One region of the Paenibacillus sp. LX16 genome, then DNA from elsewhere that is predicted to be linked to it. Evidence: predicted binding sites of a transcription regulator. Region 1 holds the regulator's gene; each other region holds the start of a gene.
The links. The regulator NrdR, encoded in region 1, represses ribonucleotide reductase genes. The targets are predictions, from matches to a motif close to AACACNATATATNGTGTT.
Positions count from the first base shown of each region.

Region 2: the regulator NrdR is predicted to act here: its motif matches at 1,484-1,501, upstream of T3H97_RS24475 (anaerobic ribonucleoside triphosphate reductase).
Region 3: the regulator NrdR is predicted to act here: its motif matches at 1,535-1,552, upstream of nrdI (class Ib ribonucleoside-diphosphate reductase assembly flavoprotein NrdI).

Region 1 covers NZ_CP141152.1:1,843,223-1,846,500, forward strand. Annotated here, with positions in the region: gene coaE (dephospho-CoA kinase) at 1-591, shown strand, start outside; gene T3H97_RS08455 (lytic transglycosylase domain-containing protein) at 588-1,151, shown strand; gene T3H97_RS08460 (alpha/beta-type small acid-soluble spore protein) at 1,270-1,494, opposite strand; gene nrdR (transcriptional regulator NrdR) at 1,600-2,067, shown strand; tRNA gene T3H97_RS08470 (tRNA-Ala) at 2,188-2,263, shown strand; tRNA gene T3H97_RS08475 (tRNA-Lys) at 2,276-2,348, shown strand; gene T3H97_RS08480 (L-rhamnose mutarotase) at 2,549-2,716, shown strand; gene T3H97_RS08485 (cache domain-containing sensor histidine kinase) at 2,784-3,278, shown strand, end outside.
Region 2 covers NZ_CP141152.1:5,459,675-5,462,952, forward strand. Annotated here, with positions in the region: gene T3H97_RS24465 (glycoside hydrolase family 3 C-terminal domain-containing protein) at 1-584, opposite strand, end outside; gene T3H97_RS24470 (AbrB/MazE/SpoVT family DNA-binding domain-containing protein) at 819-1,289, shown strand; gene T3H97_RS24475 (anaerobic ribonucleoside triphosphate reductase) at 1,585-3,278, shown strand, end outside.
Region 3 covers NZ_CP141152.1:2,025,788-2,029,065, reverse strand. Annotated here, with positions in the region: gene T3H97_RS09370 (MFS transporter) at 1-325, opposite strand, end outside; gene T3H97_RS09365 (GNAT family N-acetyltransferase) at 328-888, opposite strand; gene T3H97_RS09360 (DUF2500 domain-containing protein) at 949-1,311, opposite strand; gene nrdI (class Ib ribonucleoside-diphosphate reductase assembly flavoprotein NrdI) at 1,716-2,075, shown strand; gene nrdE (class 1b ribonucleoside-diphosphate reductase subunit alpha) at 2,062-3,278, shown strand, end outside.

The DNA.
Region 1 (3,278 bases):
ATCGGATTAACCGGAGGTATAGCTACCGGAAAAAGCACCGTGTCGGCTCTTTTGGTCGCCAAGGGTGCGCTGCTGATCGACGCAGATGCCATTGCCCGGGAAGTGATGCTTCCGGGGCATCCGGTGCTGGCGGCGGTCATACAGCATTTTGGACAAGCTATAGTGAACAATGACGGAACCCTGCACCGCAAAAAACTGGGAGAGATTGTATTCGGAGACCCTGCCCAGCGGCAGGCACTCAACGATATTACACATCCTGCTATTCGTAAGGAAATGCGTATGCGCATGGAAGCATTTGAACAGGAACAGCCGGACAAGCTTGTTTTGGCAGATATTCCGTTACTGTACGAGTCCGGGCTGGATAGCTTATATGAGGAAATTATGGTTGTGTACGTACCACGTGATATTCAGCTCCAGCGTCTGATGCTCAGAGACGGTCTGACGGAGGAGCAAGCTGGACTTCGGCTGTCCGCACAAATGGATATTGAGCAAAAGAAAAGCTTGGCCGATATCGTTATCGATAATAGCGGAACACAGACTGAGACGAAACGACAAATTGATCAATTTTGGCAGCGGAAGGGACTTGCATGAATATTTTGCGAAAGAAAAGAGTCCTGCTCACTTTGTTTGTCGGGTTTGTCCTGATTCTGTTCCTTAATTCAAATTGGATGTCCTGGTTCTATCCGATTCAATATAAGGATGAGATTCGTCAGTATTCAAAGACTTATGAAGTGGACCCATTTTTGGTGGCGTCTATTATCCGTGTAGAAACCAATTTTAAAACCAGCAAGCAGTCGCATAAGGGTGCACTGGGTCTGATGCAGATTATGCCGAATACAGCAAATTGGATTATGGACAGCGCCCAGATTCAAAAGGTTCCGCTGGACAGTGTCAAGCACGAGCCTGGCACCAATATTGAGCTGGGAACCTGGTATCTGCATAACCTATCCATAAAGTTTCAGGATAATCCTGTAGCAATCGTAGCTGCTTACAATGCAGGGCCGGGTAAAGTTCAAGAGTGGCTGGATAAGGGAGTGTGGGATGGAACAGAAGAGTCCATTAAGCAAATCCCTTTTGGTGAGACACGACATTATGTACAGCGGGTCATTTATTACTACAGGCAATACACGAAAATTTATAATGATTTTTAAATGACAAGTTAATGACATGATGAGCCTTTTCGCTTTAAAATGAAAAAAGCGCAGGACAGGCTGTTTTTAGCAGCCCATCCATACACTTTATCTTGTTATTTCTGCATTATTACCGCGATTATTGGTATTGACCTGCCAATTGTTGTTCGGCGATCGTTACGAGGCGTTTTGTGATGTAGCCCCCGATCGAACCGTTCTCATAGGAAGTCATGTTACCTTGGTATCCATCTTGAGGAATGCTGATACCCAGCTCTTGAGCGATTTCATATTTCATTTGCTCCAGAGCGCCGGAGGATCTGCTGACTACCAGATTGTTGGAGTTGCCATTGTTTCCTTGTGCCATTGTTGTTCACCTCCTCGCGATGTGGTAAACATATTATGATCCGTTTCGACAAAATTATTACTAAAAATATTCGGGAATTTATTGGAAAAAGAAAGTGGTGAGATTATGAAGTGTCCGTATTGTGCCTACAATGGCACGAAAGTGTTGGATTCGCGACCTGCGAATGATAACAAGTCCATCCGTCGCCGCCGTGAATGTGAACAGTGTGCCAGGCGTTTTACCACCTTTGAAATGGTGGAGGAAACCCCACTCATGGTCATCAAAAAAGACGGCAGCCGTGAAGAGTTTAGTCGTGATAAAATGCTGCGCGGTCTCATTCGGGCCTGCGAGAAGCGCCCAGTATCCGTTGAGCAACTGGATATGATCGTATCCCAGGTAGAGAACGCTATCCGCAACACAGCTGCCACAGAAGTCGATAGCCAGCAGATCGGTGAGCTGGTCATGGAACAGCTTTACCCAGTGGATGAAGTCGCCTACGTACGTTTTGCGTCCGTCTATCGTCAGTTTAAAGACATCAATATGTTTATGAAGGAACTGAAAACACTGTTATCTAAAGATACAGCCAGCGACTGATCGCTGACTGTATCTTTTCTGGGCCATGGAGGGAGAAAATTATATTTTTTTTATAAAAGTATTGACACAGGGATATAAATTTTATATGATATAGAAGTCGCTTGAAACACTTACATATTTGGGGCCTTAGCTCAGCTGGGAGAGCGCATCGCTGGCAGCGATGAGGTCAGGGGTTCGATCCCCCTAGGCTCCACCATAATTTTATTGTGGACTCTTAGCTCAGTTGGTAGAGCAGTTGACTCTTAATCAATTGGTCCAGGGTTCGAGTCCCTGAGAGTCCATCCTTTAGAAAAACGGCAGAAATGCCGTTTTTTTGTCGTTGATTAGTATGGTTTATAGAATTTTATGGAAGGTTCAGACTCAAAATCTGTTAGCTACATGCATTTCTTGAATGAAGAGTAGTTCAATGAAAACAATATTTTAGTGAATTGCGTCATAGGGCATCTATCGTATTTTAGTGTAGTTTAGATAAATAAGAAAGATAAACAAATTCATCCTGAAAACTGCAAAAGACAAAATTGATTTTAAAGTCTGGAGCGCTACAGATATTTGCCAAAAATGGTGGGCTTATATGAAGCCTTTAATGGAGACCAATCCTGATGACAGTCCTGTGTCAAGAAATTTAAAGGAAGTATTTTATTTGGAATAATAAATATAAAGAAAATGCTAAATCCGAATTTGTATCATTCCCGAACTGAGGGAGCTGTTTCATGTTCATGAAGAAGATATGGTTTTACTTTGCGAATTTATATATAAATTCAAAGCTAAACGTAAAGCTTTTCTTAACGATTACATTGATTATGCTGACAACACTAGTATTTGTATTAGGAGGCCTTCAATATGCCTTTTCCCTCTATGATGAGCAAATCTATGCAAAATCCTCACAAGTGCTGATGATGTCGTCCAACAATGTAGAAGAGAAGCTTGAAAGAGTAGAAGAAGTTAGTTATAACATAGCAGTCGATCCGTATATTCAAAAAAATTTATTAGATCTTCAAGGAAATGTAAAAGGCTATGATTTCTATCGTCTTGAACAGAAAATTGGAGATGAATTGGAGAAATATGTGGATCCGGCAAATTACGTTCATTCCATTTATCTGTACGATTCAGCAGGTAGGGAGTTTGTGGCCGGGGATAGTAGCGATCCAATAAAGAATAAAGATAGGGAACTTGCTCTTAGTCAGGCGGATAAGGATGAGGGTAAAAACCAT
Region 2 (3,278 bases), 2.3 Mb from region 1:
AGGTAATATTCTCGCAGGTTTCGTGGATCTATACTGGAGGAGCCACTTCCCCGATCCACTTCATTGTTGTTACCCAGAAAATGTTTTAAAGTGGCAACCGCTTTCAAATATACTGGATGATCCCCCTGTATCCCCTTGACTAACTCCTTTGACAGCTCTCCCGTCAAATACGGATCTTCGCCGTAAGCTTCCTCATTGCGTCCCCATCTGGGGTCACGCTCCATATCCACCGTAGGTGCCCACAGGGTCAGACCGTTTAATTTGGGATCACGACGATAGTAAACACGTGCCTCATCTGCGATAACAGAGCCGATGAGGCGCAATAATTCCGTATCCCAAGTACATGCCAATCCTACAGGCTGAGGAAATGAAGTCGCCTCACCCAACCACGCTATTCCGTGTGCCGCTTCCGTACCGTGCTTGTAAGCTGCGACTCCGAATCGGTCAATGGCCGGCTGGTATTGCAACATGGATTCAACCTTTTCCTCCAAGGTTAGTCGCGACACGAGATCCCGTACACGCTCATCCAGATGAATCTTCGGATCTTGAAATAAATATTCAATACCCGTTGTTTCATGACTCATATCCGTCATCTCCTTAGCTTAATTAAGATGATAATAAGCACTTTTGTGAAAGCGTTTTAATACATCATAGCTAAAAAGGGGTACCCCGGCAACAATACCGAAAACACCCTATACTGGTTGAAAGAGAGACCGCACCATAAAGACAAAAAAAGTTGTATTTTACCTTCAATATACAAAGCTAAAAATAATATTTTTTGGTATAATCAGGATATATCACTGAAGGAGGAAGCGCTGATGAAAAATACCGGAATGACAAGGCCTCTGGATCAATTGGGGCGGATTGTACTCCCTAAGGAAATGCGCACCACAATGGATATCAATATTGGTGATTCACTTGAGTTTTTCGTAGATGAAGAAGGATTTGTATTAAGAAAATACACCGGTGTCTCCTGCAAATTTTGCGGCGCGGTGGATCATTTAACTTATTTTCGCGACAGCTTTATTTGCGCAGAGTGCATCCAGGTATTAAAGACCGCTGAAAATGTGCATGCCACAAGCACCGATGCTATCCAGGCTCAAGAAGATTCTAAGCCGACCCGAACCCACACAACCTGGCAACCCAAGCAATCTAGAGTGCAGCAAGGTGAAATGGTAAAAAAGCTACGCAAGCTAATTCAGGAACACCCGAACCTGCCCCAAAAAGTGTATGCCGAGATGCTAGATATTTCCCAAGGCCGGGTGTCCCAGTTGAAAAAGCTACTCTAAACCTTCTAAAAAACTATATCCCAAAATCATACACAATGTCCGACGACCCTGTTCATTTTTTTGTCACAACTTCGATTGCCAGGTATAGAGTAAGGCGCATATCTGCGGATGTGTCCCTTACTCTATACCTGGCTTTTTCGTGTCGGCCACCCCTGCCAATGTGACAATAGTCACATACTCTCAATGTATACGTATATACAATATATAGATCTAAACAATTGGTTAACACAAGATATCATCAATATGTTGTTTTTGTGAAAAATATATATATTTTACTATATGGAGGGTTTTTACGATGAAGGTGCTGGAGGAACATCAATTATACGACATCGGCGAGCGGGTCATTGGGGCACAAGATCTGGACATGTTGCGGGAGAATGCAAATTTGAATGGAGAATCGTTCAGCGGCAAAATGAGTAAGCTTGGCTCCGAGTATGCCAAATGGTATGCGCGCCTGCGGGTACTTCCGCCTGAACTGACGAACGCGATTGACCACGGATATGTATATGTTCACGATTTGGACCAATATGCGCTCGGAACTACGAATTGTATCTTTATCCCTTTTGGTCGTTTACTGCAAGACGGCTTTAATACAGGCAACGGCTCTGTGCGCACACCGCAAACGATTATGTCCGCTATGGCACTAGTCGCCATTATTTTTCAGTCTCAGCAAAATAGCCAATTCGGAGGTGTCTCTGCCAATAAAATAGATTGGGATCTTGCCCCATACGTTGCCCGGTCCTTCCGCAAACATTTGCGCAAGGGACTCCGGTTGTTCGAGGAAGAAATAGAATCCAATCTGTCTGACCACGAACTACATATGGCCAATCCCCATTTGCAAGAAGTCTGCCCTCGTTCCTACGCATTCGCACGCGAAGAAACGGAGACGGAAACCCGGCAGGCTGCTGAATCGCTCATTCATAACCTGAACACCATGAGCAGTCGGGCGGGTGGACAGATTCCATTCACTTCACTGAATTACGGAATGTGCACGTCTGCTGAGGGACGGCTTGTTACTCAATCGCTACTGGAGGCCACTATCCGCGGCTTGGGCAGCGGGGAAACTCCTATTTTCCCGCAGCATATTTTCCAATGCAAAGAGGGAATCAACCAAGCAGAAGGCGACATCAATTATGATTTGTTCTTACGGGCGGTAGAATGCTCTAGCAGACGGATGTATCCCAATTTTGTGAATGTGGATGCCACCTTCAACCTGCCTTTTTACCGTGCTGATGACCCGGATACCATTATAGCGACAATGGGTTGCCGTACCCGCACCATTTCTGACCGTTTCGGTAGAAACCGTCAGAGCGGCAAGGGGAATCTCTCCTTCAATACTATTAATCTGGTGCGGCTCGGGATTGAATATGGTATTTGCACAGGCAAACGCCTGACACCTGACCGTGATCGCTTTGATGCGAGACTGGAAGAAGTTATGCGCATTGCGGTAGATGGCCTAATTCATCGCTATCAAATCCAGACCAGCCAACCGGCCAAAGCCTCGGACTTTATGATGCGCGAAGGGGTATGGGAAGGTGGAGAACAACTGGCACCAGATGATAAGGTGGGAAGCGTACTAAAACACGGTACGCTTTCGATCGGGTTCATCGGGCTGGCTGAGTGCATGAAGGCACTATACGGGAAACACCACGGGGAGGATGATTTCGTATACCGCGAGGCACAGCGAATCATCACTTCCATGCGCGTGTATTGTGATCGAATGAGTGAATATCACAATTTAAATATTACATTGTTCGCTACGCCTGCCGAAGGTCTATCGGGTAAGTTCACCTTGCTGGATCAACGTGATTTCGGGATTATTCCTGAGGTAAATGATCGAGAATATTACACGAATTCTTTTCATATTCCCGTGTATTATACGCTCCCGGCTGCTCGTAAAATCAGCTTAGAAGCTCCGTTCCATAACCTATGCAACGCTGGTGCGATTTCATACATCGAGCTGGATGGTAATGCGCGGAATAACCCGGA
Region 3 (3,278 bases), 180 kb from region 1:
CTGACTGTAAACATATAGCCAGACCCCCAAAGACTTGCGCAAACACAAGCACCCCGATATGATCTGTCCAAACGAACAACACACTATAGACTAGAAAACAACAAAGTCCCAAAATAACAGAAATTTTTCTTCCATACTTATCTGCAATCGCCCCTGTGGGTATCTCAAACAAAAAAATACTTACAAAGAATACAACTAGTAAGAAGTTTGCACTCTGCAAAGAAAGTCCTTTAGCTAATAGAAAAAGGATGAGCGTAGTCCCAGTGATTTCACTCATAAAAAATTGAAGAAAGCTGACGGAGTAAAATAGTTTATGAGGTTGCACTCTCAGGATTCCGCCGCTTGCTCTGCAGCCTCATATTCACTTCGCAAAATCCCCATCTGAATAATGTCATAGTATTGCCCTTCTCTGAATAGCTTCTCCCGAAGCCGTCCTTCCTCCTTGAAGCCACAAGACAGATAGCAACGGTGTGCACGTTCATTGAACGCATAGACCTCCAGCTCCAGCCGATGCAGGTTCAGTGAATGAAATGCAAATTTTTGTAACAGTCGGATCGCTTCCCGTCCATAACCTTTGCCCAGGTCACCGTCACGCCCGATCACAATACCAAAGGTGGCGTGCCGATTCACCCAGTTGATTTTAAATAAATCCAGTTGTCCGATATAGTTCAGTGTGTCTTTATGCGCAATGACAAAACCTTTGATCTCGGAGTTGCCGTCAATCATCATTTGTACAAAAGACTCACTATTAGTCTGTGAATGCGGATAGACAAACACGTCGCTTAAACCACGTGTGATTTCCGGGTCATTGACCCATTTTCGGATAGCTGGTACATCTTCTTGACGGTATTCTCTCAATACAATTCGTTTTCCAATGATATGCGGCATCGTAATCTTCCCTCCAATTATGTATTTGTTTTTGGCAACACTAACTCCCCGCCAACACCTTTATGCTTCCATTACTCTTACAAACTCCAGAAAACGCGTACCTTTATAATGAAGCTCACCACGATCCCCGATCACAATCATACCGAAGACCGTATCCTTCACCTCCAGCTCCATACGCTCACCCCCGTCAAACTCAAAGGTGATATAATAATAGGTCGAAGCTGAAAAATCGCCTGATCCCCCACGCACCCTTGTCCGTTTATCCACAACCTTACATGAACGTTGTACCTGTTCGGCTGCTTGATTGGACAGGCCCGCTCCGATCGTTTTGACAATTCCCATAATCATTACAAAAGCGATCAGTCCAAATACGATGAAAAAGATCATATTAAACGATTGAAATTCCATAAAATCACTTCCCATCTGCTTCATCCTTTCTACAGTAAAATGTAAATTTTCCATTCTATTGCCCATTGACAAATCGTACATCTCCACCCTCAAAAACTCCAATACTTTTTTAACATACTTACGAAAAAAAGTTCTTTCGCTCTTTTCCGCACCCCGCTTGGACTTATACCCGATCTGGGTCCTCTGATCCCCTCTAGACCGATTGACAAAACTATATATAGATATAAAATAGAGAATGTACTCTAAATATAGTGTAAAAAACGTATTTATGCCCGATATCTTGAAGATACAGGTATGAAAATACATGTAAATATAGAGTCAAAATCTTAAATGGCGCAGCCAGCAAGGGATTCCATCTATAATAGATCCCAGGCAATGCGTTTTCTTTTTTCATTAATTGTTTAAGGAGGTTGAATACCATGCTGATTGCATATGATTCCAAGACCGGCAATGTAAAAAGATTTATAAACAAGCTCAAGCTTCCAGCGGTTCAGATCGAGGAACAAATGACCATAGAAGAACCTTACGTACTTATTACATATACAACCGGGTTTGGGCAGATACCTGAGAGGGTATCTTCCTTTTTGAAAAAAAATGCACAAAACCTTGTTGGTGTAGCTGCAAGCGGCAACCGTAACTGGGGTGAGAAATTTGCCAAAAGTGCGGATTTGATTGCCGACCACTATAATGTCCCCGTGATTAGTAAATTTGAATTATCTGGAACGTTCGGAGATGTAGAGCGTTTTAAACAGGAGGTGAGCCGAGTTGCGGCATATTGAATTGAACAACATGTTGATGAAACGCGATACAGACGGCTTTTTCCAATTGGAAAAGGACCAAGAGGCTGTAGCAGAATTTATGAAAGAAGTCCAGGAACGGAGCTTGAAGTTTGCTGACACAGCCGCTCAAGTGCTGTATATGATTGAGAATGATTATTACGAGAATTTCTATAACAGCTACACGGCTGACGAAATTAATGATATTTTCCATATCACTCATAGCTACAATTTTAAATTTCCTTCCTATATGGCAGCATCCAAGTTTTATACCGACTATGCAATGAAGAGTAACGACCGTAAAGTCTACCTGGAACATTACCCTGACCGGGTTGCTGCGGTTGCCCTGCATTTGGGACGCGGTAACGCCGATACAGCACGCCTGTTGTCCCGCTCGATGATGGAGCAACGCCTCCAACCAGCAACACCAACCTTCCTGAATGCAGGCAAAAGCCGCCGTGGGGAATTGGTATCCTGCTTCCTGCTCGAAATGGACGACTCCCTGAACTCAATCAACTATGTGCTAAACACTTGCATGCAGTTGTCCAAAATCGGCGGCGGTGTTGCGGTCAACCTGTCGAAACTGCGGGCACGCGGCGAAGCGATTAAAGGCGTAGAAGGCGCAGCAAAAGGCATTATGCCTGTACTGAAGCTGATGGAAGACGGCTTTTCCTATGCGGATCAAATGGGGCAACGTAAAGGCTCTGGGGCAGCCTATTACAACATTTTCGGATGGGACGTGCTTGAGTTCCTGGATAGCAAAAAGATCAATGCTGACGAAAGAGTACGTCTCAAGACACTTTCTATTGGATTGCTGGTGCCAAACCGCTTTTACAAGCTGGCTCAAGATAATGAACCGCTACATGTATTTGCTCCTTACAGTGTGTTCAAAGCCTATGGAACGCATCTGGACGACATGGATTTGGATGAAATGTACGACACGCTGCTCGCCGATGATCGGGTGAAGAAAAAAATAGCGATGAGCGCACGTGACATGCTGACGAAAATTGCCATGATTCAGTTGGAGTCTGGTTATCCATATATCATGAACAAAAGTAACGCGAACCAGGCACATGCTCTTAAAAATGTGGGTCAAGTCAAGATGTCGAACCTATGCACGGAAATCTTCCAGTTGCAAGAAACTTCCGAAATTACAGATTACGGCCAACAGGATACCATCCGCCGGGACGTGAGCTGTAATCTGGC